DNA from 3 places in the Pantoea sp. C2G6 genome. Region 1 is predicted to be linked to each of the others. Evidence: predicted binding sites of a transcription regulator. Region 1 holds the regulator's gene; each other region holds the start of a gene.
The links. The regulator LexA, encoded in region 1, represses DNA repair genes until DNA is damaged. The targets are predictions, from matches to a motif close to TNCTGTATGTACATACAGNA.
Positions count from the first base shown of each region.

Region 2: sulA (SOS-induced cell division inhibitor SulA) is a predicted target of LexA. The motif match lies at 2,138-2,157, and genes of this name have one in related genera.
Region 3: dinG (ATP-dependent DNA helicase DinG) is a predicted target of LexA. The motif match lies at 1,477-1,496, and genes of this name have one in related genera.

Region 1 is NZ_JBGMNJ010000013.1:30,774-34,052, forward strand. Features, by position in the region: gene plsB (glycerol-3-phosphate 1-O-acyltransferase PlsB) at 1-720, opposite strand, end outside; gene ACCW71_RS15945 (diacylglycerol kinase) at 849-1,217, shown strand; gene lexA (transcriptional repressor LexA) at 1,323-1,937, shown strand; gene dinF (MATE family efflux transporter DinF) at 2,035-3,279, shown strand, end outside.
Region 2 is NZ_JBGMNJ010000001.1:234,910-238,188, forward strand. Features, by position in the region: gene matP (macrodomain Ter protein MatP) at 1-118, shown strand, start outside; gene ompA (porin OmpA) at 205-1,275, opposite strand; gene sulA (SOS-induced cell division inhibitor SulA) at 1,626-2,117, opposite strand; gene ACCW71_RS01055 (TfoX/Sxy family DNA transformation protein) at 2,329-2,958, shown strand; gene yccS (YccS family putative transporter) at 2,955-3,279, opposite strand, start outside.
Region 3 is NZ_JBGMNJ010000001.1:83,496-86,774, reverse strand. Features, by position in the region: gene dinG (ATP-dependent DNA helicase DinG) at 1-1,449, opposite strand, end outside; gene ACCW71_RS00400 (N-acetyltransferase family protein) at 1,567-2,085, opposite strand; gene ACCW71_RS00395 (helix-turn-helix domain-containing protein) at 2,082-2,645, opposite strand; gene ACCW71_RS00390 (MerR family transcriptional regulator) at 2,795-3,279, shown strand, end outside.

The DNA of each region.
Region 1 (3,279 bases):
GATTTTTTTGCTGCGGGCCTCATCTTCCACCGCCTTTTCAATCGCTTTGGATTGCAGCAGGCGATTAAAGAGATCCTGACGCGCCGGTAAGCGCGGACCCACCGCCGCCAGCCGCTGGCGGGCAAAGTGAATACGCGCCACACGCGCCAGTTTCTGGGCGATCGACTGATCGGTGCCATGTTCGGTCGCCATCCGGCGCAGTGACACCGTTGGCGAGAAGCGGACAAAGCTGTCGCGTCCGTGCCAGATCACCGCAAAGAACTTCTGTACGCCGTTCAGCACGCGCAGGTGAGGCGTTGGCTCGCCCTGAACCTCACGGCCTGGCGCGCGGCCAAACATCACCGTGACCGGCAGCATCTGAATATCCAGCTCGGGATTATTGCGGTGCAGGTCGAGGTAATCGTGAAAGATCTTCACCGACTCCACGCTGGGCACAAAATAGGGGAAGACACGCGGGCCATCGTGGATAAAAACGTGGCGCGGCAGCAGTGAGCCATCAATCTCCAGTGGAGAGAGCGGGTCGGGCAGATGGTGCCGCAGACACTGCGCGCGTAAAGTCAGTAAGTCAGCCTTCGAATCATAAGGCAGAACGTACATAATAGGTCGGGTCGGATCCAGACCATGTTCAGAAACGGGATCGGCCGGAATGGCCTTACTTTTTACCAAAAACGACAGTGGTAAATTAAGCAGTTTGTAATAGAGTTTACGCCAACCTGACATAGACAACATGAAGCCTCTTGTTAGCAAAGCGCCGCAAGCATACCAGAAAGCGCAGCGAAGATCTGTGGTGGTGCCAATTGCACGCAGCCCAGACATTGACGTCAATCCGAAGAAAGGGTTCCCACATCATGGCAAATAATGCCACCGGTCTTATAAGAATCGTGAAAGCCGCAGGTTACTCATGGCAGGGGCTGCGTGCCGCCTGGCAACATGAAGCGGCGTTTCGCCAGGAGGCGCTGGCCGCGCTGGTCGCCATTGTCGTGGCCTGCTGGCTGGATGTGGATGTGGTCTCCCGCATTCTGATGATAGGGGCGGTGGTGCTGGTGGTCATTGTTGAAATCCTCAATAGCGCCATTGAAGCCGTGGTTGACCGCATCGGCCAGGAGCATCATCCGCTGGCGGGCCGGGCAAAAGATATGGGCTCGGCGGCGGTGCTGATCAGCATCATACTGGCACTGTTTGTCTGGATCGCGCTGCTCTGGACACATTTGCGATAAGCCTTCCAAAACCGCGCTGGGAGCGCGTTTTACCTGACAATCGGTTTCCATTTCGCCAATACCTGTATATACTCACAGCGACTGTATAAACAACCAGGGGGCGGGATGAAAGCATTAACCAGCAGGCAGCAGCAGGTCTATGACCTGATTCGCGACCATATTTCTTCGACGGGCATGCCGCCTACACGTGCGGAAATCGCCGCGCAGCTGGGCTTCCGCTCGCCGAACGCGGCAGAAGAGCACCTTAAAGCGCTGGCGCGTAAAGGGGTGATTGAGATTGTTTCTGGCGCTTCACGCGGCATCCGTCTGCTTATGGAAGAAGAGCCCTCTGAAGGCTTACCGCTGATTGGCCGGGTGGCTGCCGGTGAACCGATCATGGCGCAGGAGCATATCGAGACCCACTACAAGGTGGATCCGGGTCTGTTCAAGCCCTCAGCCGACTTCCTGCTGCGCGTCAGTGGAATGTCGATGAAAGATATTGGCATTATGGATGGCGACCTGCTCGCGGTGCATAAAACCCAGGATGTGCGCAACGGTCAGGTTGTGGTTGCCCGCATCGACGATGAAGTAACAGTGAAACGCTGGAAAAAGCAGGGTGCTATCGTGCATCTGCTGCCGGAAAACAGTGACTTCGACCCGATTGTGGTCGACACGCGCGCGCAGTCGCTGACGGTAGAAGGTCTGGCGGTGGGTGTGGTGCGCAACGGCGAGTGGCTCTGATTCTGATGCCCGCGTGCATTCGCCTGCTCTGATGCTATTCTGTCTGCCCTAATTTTGTCGCTGCCTCTTCGCAGCGACACTGAGCACGGAACGGCGAATGCGCTTTATTACGGCAACCGATAAAAACCTCTGGCGGCTCGCGCTGCCGATGATCCTTTCAAATATCACCGTTCCCCTGCTGGGTGTGGTCGATACCGCCGTTATTGGTCATCTCGACAGCCCGGTCTATCTTGGCGGGGTTGCAGTCGGGACCACTGTCACCAGTTTTCTCTTCATGCTGCTGCTGTTCCTGCGGATGAGCACCACTGGCCTCACGGCACAGGCGTTTGGCGCTGGAAATAAGCCCGCGCTGGCCCGTGCCCTGACGCAGCCGCTGCTGATTGCGCTGCTGGCTGGGCTGCTGTTTATCGCGCTGCGCTATCCCATTATTCAGCTGGCCACCCATCTGGTGGGCGGCGATCCTGAGGTGCTGAAACAGGCGGCGCTGTTTATTCAGATCCGCTGGCTGAGTGCGCCGGCTACGCTGGCTAACCTGGTGATCCTCGGCTGGCTGCTGGGCGTGCAATACGCCCGCGCGCCGGTCATCCTGCTGGTGGTGGGTAACCTGGTCAACATCCTTCTCGACCTCTGGCTGGTGATGGGTCTGCACTGGGGTGTGGCGGGCGCGGCTACCGCCACGGCGCTGGCGGAGTACATCACGCTGGGCGTCGGTGCGGTGATGGTCTGGCGGGTGTTAAAACTGCGCGGCATCACCATGGCAATGCTGAAGCAGAGCTGGCGCGGCGACGTTCAGCGCCTGCTGCGGCTGAACCGCGATATTATGCTGCGTTCTTTGCTGCTCCAGCTCTGTTTCGCCTCGCTGACCGTGCTGGGCGCGCGCCTCGGGCCGGACGTGGTGGCGGTTAACGCGGTGCTGCTGATGTTTATCACCTTTACCGCCTATGCGCTGGATGGCTTTGCCTATGCGGTGGAAGCCTTTGCGGGAGAAGCGCATGGCGCAAAAGATGGCAGCCAGCTGCGGCTCGTCTGGCGCTCTGCCTGCCGTCAGGCGGTGGTGGTGGCGCTCTTTTTCTCGCTGGTGTATGCGTTTTTTGGCCCGCAGATTGTCACGCTGCTGACCTCGCTTGAGACGTTGCAGCAAACTGCGGACCGCTACCTGTTCTGGCAGGTGGTGATGCCGCTGATCGGCGTCTGGTGTTATCTGCTGGATGGGATGTTTATCGGCGCGACCCGCGGGCGCGAGATGCGAAACAGCATGGTGCTGGCCGCGGCTGGCTACTTTCTGACGCTGCTGAGTCTGCCGCTGCTGGGCAACCACGGGTTATGGCTGGCGGTTACGGTG
Region 2 (3,279 bases), on a different contig from region 1:
CGAAACCATTGTGCAGCTGATTGAAGATGCGGAGCGCAAAGAGAAATATGCCACGCAGATGTCGAGTCTGAAGCAGGATTTGCAGGCAATTCTGGGATCAGGTTCCGAAGGCGAGTAAGCGAGCAGGGAAGAAAAACGGCGGTTTCGCTGTAGGAGTGCCATAAAAAAACCCCGCCTTAGCGGGGTTTTTTATTACGTGTAAACTTAAGCTTGTGGCTGAGTTACAACGTCTTTGATACCTTTAACGTCGATTTCAACACGACGGTCCGGCGCCAGGCAGTCGATCAGGGCGTTACGGCCTTTCACGCTGTCACAGGTGTTGCCGGTAACTGGGTTAGATTCACCCATGCCACGTGCAGAGATCTTGTTAGAAGGGATACCTTTAGAAACCAGGTAATCAACAACAGACTGAGCGCGTTTCTCAGACAGTTTCTGGTTGTACTGCTCTGAACCGATGCGATCGGTGAAGCCCAGTACCACAACGGAACCATCTTTAGGATCCATTGAGCTCAGCTGGCTGTACAGCTGATCCAGAGCCTGCTGGCCTTCTGGCTTCAGGGTGGCTTTGTTGAAGGTGAACAGAACGTCAGACTTCAGGGTGAAACGCTTGGTTTCAACAACTGGAGCTGGTGCTGGAGCCGGAGCTGGCGCCGGAGCAGCGACATCATCCTGACCGAAGCGGTATGAAACGCCTACGCTCAGCATGCCGTTGTCTGGACGGGCACCAACGGTCTGTGCATCACCGATGTTGTTAACCCACTGATAATCCAGGCGGGTAGCCCAGTTTTTAGTCAGCGCATATTCAACACCAACTGCTGCCAGCGGAGATACGCCGGTGTCGTGGTCGCTGATGCGGCCAGTAGTTGGGTTGGTCTGCGTTGCATCAGCACGCCATACCATACCACCCAGACGAGTATACACGTCCAGATCGTCATAGATTGGGTAGCTCAGCTTAGCGGCCAGCTGAATGCCCTGTGCTTTGAATGCGCCGTTAGTCACGCTGCCTTTGTTTGGCATGCGACCCAGCCAGTCATAGCCCATCTCGAAACCCAGGTATGGGTTTGCCTGATAACCAACGAACGCACCTGCGCCCAGCTGGCTTTCATGAGTTGGACCGTTGTTGTTCTCGTAACCGTGACCGTAGTAGCCAGTGTCGTGATACTGAGACCAGCCCAGTTTAGCACCGGTGTACCAGGTGTCATCTTTCGGAGCGGCCTGCGCTACGGTAGCGAAGCCAGCCAGTGCCACTGCAATTGCGATAGCTGTCTTTTTCATTTTGCGCCTCGTTATCATCCAAATAGGCAATGAGCAAAAAGGTTGCTCTTGGTTTAAATCCTTCGCCGGGTCAAAACGCTCGCTTATGACTCTACCGCAAAAAACGGAGGTTATTGAGCACCCTGGCGAGATAAAGTCTACAACGAGATTGGAAACTTACAAGTATGATGTGAGGCGCTTCTGTAAAAAAACAGCGATTTATACATAAATTCTAACAATTAGCCTGGTATTATTATGGCGGCTCAGCGTCCAAAAAACCTGCTAAACCATTGTCAACGCTCGAACTAACAGAATCAGTGGCTTAGCGACAACAGATAAGAAAAATAGCTTGGGAAACTTCTGATTTTTACTTAATGAAACAAATCCGACTGAATTTTTATCGCGTTTTGCGGTCTGAGAGGCGCTTCAGCTATTCCACCTGAACGCAAAATCAATCCCATTGCTTCTCCCTCCGCGGCCGCAATTTCCAGTTGACGCCGCTCTTCTTCATCCAGTTCATACGGAATCCATGCCAGAACGACACTGTAATTTCCGGTGCGCAGCGCTTTAATCATCGCTTCAACCGCATTCAGGCGTTCAGAATCGGCGATATGCATACTCTTATCAAGCGGTAATCCCGACTGCTGAAGCCAGTTGCGATTCAGCTTGTGAGCCGGGGTTAACCATAACTGCCAGCGCGATTGCTGACTCAATTGCTGCAATAAAGGTAAGAGCAACATCTGCAACATTCCTGGCTGCTCGCTATAGCGTAACTCCGTGATCCCGCCGCGATGAGAAGCTGGCACGGAAGAGGAGGCATAATGGTGAGCATAGCGTGCATTATTCGGATGTTGTGTTCGCATATGTTAATCACTCAGCAGTTGACTGTATGAATATACAGTACTGTCATCCTGGATAAAGATCAACCCAAATTTCTGAAAACGCCTCGCAAAAACGGCACAAGATTAATGGAAACGCTAATTATTCGTTGAACGCCCTCACGGTTTTTTCTATCTTCTAATTGCCTGATACCAAACGTAATTTAAGACATTTCTTTAACATGGAGGTGGAGTGATGAAAAAGGTGAATCCGGTTGTAGAGCGCTCCAGAGCGCAGCTTGCCCCGCTGGGAACGATAGAGTCTCGCACCCAATTTGGTGGCTACTCGCTGGCTGTTGAACGTGTGGTCTTTGCGCTGGTGAATAAAAATGAACTTTATCTGCGCGCCAGTGAGCCTCTGCGTGATTATCTGGTGGAATGCCCACTGGAACCGCTGGTGTTCCGTAAGCGTGGCATTCTGGTCAGTCTCAATTACTATCGGGTCGATGAGACGCTGTGGCGTAATTCTGGCGCTTTGTTAAGGCTCTCTGCCGCGGCGCTGGAAACGGCGCAACTTGAGCTGCACGACAAAGAGCTGGCTCCCCGTTTAAAGGATCTGCCGAATCTCAGCGTACGTATGGAGATGCTGCTGCATGAGGCGGGTATCATGAATGTGAACCATCTTTATCAGATTGGCGCTAAGCAGTGCTGGCTGAGGCTTAAAGCGGTCAACCAGCACATTGGTTTTCAGACGCTGCTGGCGCTACAGGGGGCGATTACCGGTCATCATCATGCCGCCCTGCCGCAGGCGACCAAAGCTGAGTTAAATGCGTGGTTTCAGCGCACGCTGCTGTCGATGCTCAACCCCGGAAACAGCGACAGCTAATCGGCCTGAAGCGTGCGGCGCAGGCGGGCAACCTCTGGCATTAAAGCAACCAGCAGACCGAGTTGTTGCAGCACCAGCGGCGCACGTGTATCGGCATCGGCGGCCAGCTGGCTGATCCGCTGCGTCAGCTGATGACGCATGGCTTCAGCCTGCTCATTACTGACATGGTCAGTTTGCAGCACATCCTCCACATAGCAGACCGTGTCATCCAGCAACGTCAGCAGATCCGGCTGAGTGATTCTGTCGCGATGCGCGCCCAGGGCAGAGATGTAGCTCAGGAATGAGTGGTTTGAGCAGAGCAGCTGAAACGCGGATTCGCGC
Region 3 (3,279 bases), on a different contig from region 1:
GCCCGCCTTTTCATTCAGGCCGGACATCTCCTGCAACCGGTTAAAGCTGTTGAGCGAGCGCAGGGTGGCGGAAGTGACCACCACATGGGGGATTTTACGCCACAGCATTTTTTCCAGCTGATCGCTGACCCGGATCCCGGCGCAATGGAACAGCAGATGCGCCTGGCCCTCGCGTAGCTCGCGGCTGATCCACTTCGACACCGGCGCGCCAGAGGCTTTCTCCATTGCCGCCAGCCGCCACAGTTTACTCACCGATTCAAACCAGCCGAACTGGCGATTGAGTTGCAGCAGATTGCGATGCAGCCGCACCACATCGACTTTGCCGGTCTGCTCGCTGAGCGCGTTGATCAGCCCTTCACTCAGCCCGCGCAGCGCGTCGCTGAGTTTAAACAGCCGGGCGCAGAGATCCAGCAGCTCCTGCGGCAGCGCGCCCAGTACAAAACGAAACTCTCCCGGCTGATTGTCGGGCGGCAGCAGCGGATTCAGCGCCTGGCTGGTGATGGTCAGCAGTTCACGCAGCTCGTCGCAGTGCGCTTTCAGACGCTCAGGGTTGGCCAGCGGCGGCGGCGATTTAGGCCGCATCTGCGTCATGATGCTCTCAACCAGCCGGATAAAGAGATCGAGTTGCAGGCTGCTCCAGCCTGGAGTGATGTCGGCGCTCATCTCCAGCGCGTCACGCGCCACTTCCGGCAGATGGTGCCCTTCATCCAGCACCAGCATCAGATTTTTCGCCGGTGGCAGCACCGATTCATTCTCCATCGCCGCCATCACCAGCGCGTGGTTGGCCACCACCACATCGACCTGCTCGATCTCACGCCGTGCCACAAAAAACGGGCATTCACGATACCAGCGACAGTGCGCCCCGAGGCAGCTGGCTTTATCGGTCGAGAGCCGCTGCCACAGGCTGTCGCTGACATTCTCCTCGCTGTGATCGCGCAGACCATCCCACTGATAGCGATCCAGTGACTTCTGCAACCGGCCGCACAGGGTCTGCTCCTCTTTGGTGCTGCTGACCGCCTCATCGTCCAGCCACATCAGCAGATCGCCCTGCTGATCGTCATCCGCCGCCAGCGCCGCCAGATTACGCGGACAGACATAGCGCCGACGACCAAAGGCGGCGGTAAAGGTAAGGTCGGGAATGATTTTCTTTAGCAGCGGCAGATCCTTGCTGAAGATTTGATCCTGCAACGCCACGTTGGCGGTACTGATCACCAGGCTCTTCTCCTGGGCGCGGCTGGCCGCGATGCCGGGGATCAGATAAGAGAGGGTTTTTCCCACGCCGGTCGGCGCTTCCACCGCCAGATGACGGGCATCGTCGCCCGCCAGACATTTCGCCACTTCGGCGATCATCTGGCGCTGCGGCGCGCGCGGGATAAAATCAGGCACCTGCTGCTGTAGCGCTTTATACCACTGCGCAATCTGGCTTTTTACTGCGGCTGTCAGGGCCATTGTTAGCGTTACCACACCGAAAAAACGACCTGTATTTTTACACAGTATCCCGGCGGCGTCAGCTTCCGGGCCGATTTTTTCGTGCCGCCTCGCGAATTTCCCGCGGCGAGCTGCGCGTCACGCCAGCACTTTATACAGAATGGTGGTGGCATCCAGCTCGCCCGTGGTGGATTCCGCATAAAAGGGGATCGAACCGGCGACCTGCCAGCCCAGCGCGCGATAGAGATCGCTGGCGACATCGCCGCGGCGGGTATCCAGCACCAGCAGGGTTTTGCCCAGCGCCGCGGCCCGCTGCTCGGCGCGCAGCATCAGCTGGCGGGCGATGCCCTGACGACGCGCCCGCGGATGCACCAGCAGTTTGGCGATCTCCGCCCGGTGGCGGCCATTGGGCATGGCGCTGCTGTGGATCAGCACCGTCGCCACAATGCTGCCCTGCCAGGCAGCGATCAGCAGTTCGCTGTCGCCACTCGCCAGATTGCCGATCTGCCGCTGCCAGAACTGAGTCATCGTCAGCCTGTCGGCCGGGTCGGTGAAGCCGACGCTGGCATGATCGGTGACGCAGGCCTGGAGCACGTCGGTGAGCCCGGTCAGCTGCTGTTGTGCCTCAGCCGCGCTGAGCTGTAAGTAATCGATCATGGTTTCGCCACCACCAGCAGATAGCGCGCGCCGTCGGTGAGGTGCGCCTCAAACGCGGATTTGCCGATCAGATGAAAGCGTAAACAGTCACCGGGTTGCAGGGTCCACTGCTGTGACGCCACGCTGACGGTCAGCCCGCCCTCCCGCAGCCAGATATGCTGCTCCAGCCCATGCACCGGCGGCGCCTCATAATCGATGCGCGCGCCAGGCCGTAATTTGCCCTCTACCAGTTCGCATCTAAAATGAGTAGCAGGCGGTGAAACATTGCGGCGCTGAAAGCCGCTGGCGTCATCCTGCCACACCGGCTGTTGATCGGCGCGAATCAGCAGGCTGGCCTCCTCTTCCACCTCGCTGAGCAGCCGGGACATGGTCAGGCCGTAGGCGACACACAGGCGATTAAGCAGTGCGGCCGTTGGGCTGGTCTCGCTTCGCTCAATGCGCGATAATGACGCGCGACTGATGCCGGTCGCGACGGATAATTCATCCAGCGACCAGCCGCGTTGCAGGCGTAATTCTGCAAGGCGGGCGGCCAGTCGTTGCTCGGTATTCAGATCCGGCATGGCGCTTTCTCATATGTGGGATTTAATCTCATAAATGAGATATAGCGCAGAAAAGAGGCAGCGGTCAACTTGTACATTGAAAAATCTATTGTACAACTTAGCCTGCCTGGTTATGGTGTTTGCACTCAGATCAATCGAAAGAGGAATTTATGACCTTATACAGTATCGGTGACGTCGCCGAGCGCTGTGGCATAAACCCAGTCACCTTGCGCGCCTGGCAGCGTCGTTATGGCTTGCTGAAGCCGCAACGTACTGAAGGCGGGCATCGTCAGTTTGATGAAGAAGATGTTCAGCGTATTGAAGAGATTATGCGCTGGATTGAAAGCGGCGTGCCGGTTGGCAAAGTTAAGGCGCTGCTGGAAGGGGGCGATGTTGACGCCCATGATGGCTGGACCACCCTCCAGGATGAACTGATCAGCGTTTTACGCCACGTCAGGCCCACCAAACTGCGTAACAAAATTGCGGCGATTGGCCGCGAACATCCGGTTGACGCACTGATCGACCACGTTTTCATGCCGGTACGTCAGAAGCTCAGTCTGGATCAGAACACCGCCCGCACCATGTGCAGCCTGCTGGATGGTCTGCTGATTGATTACGTGGCCTTCTGTCTGACCGGCAGCCGTAAAAAAGCGGG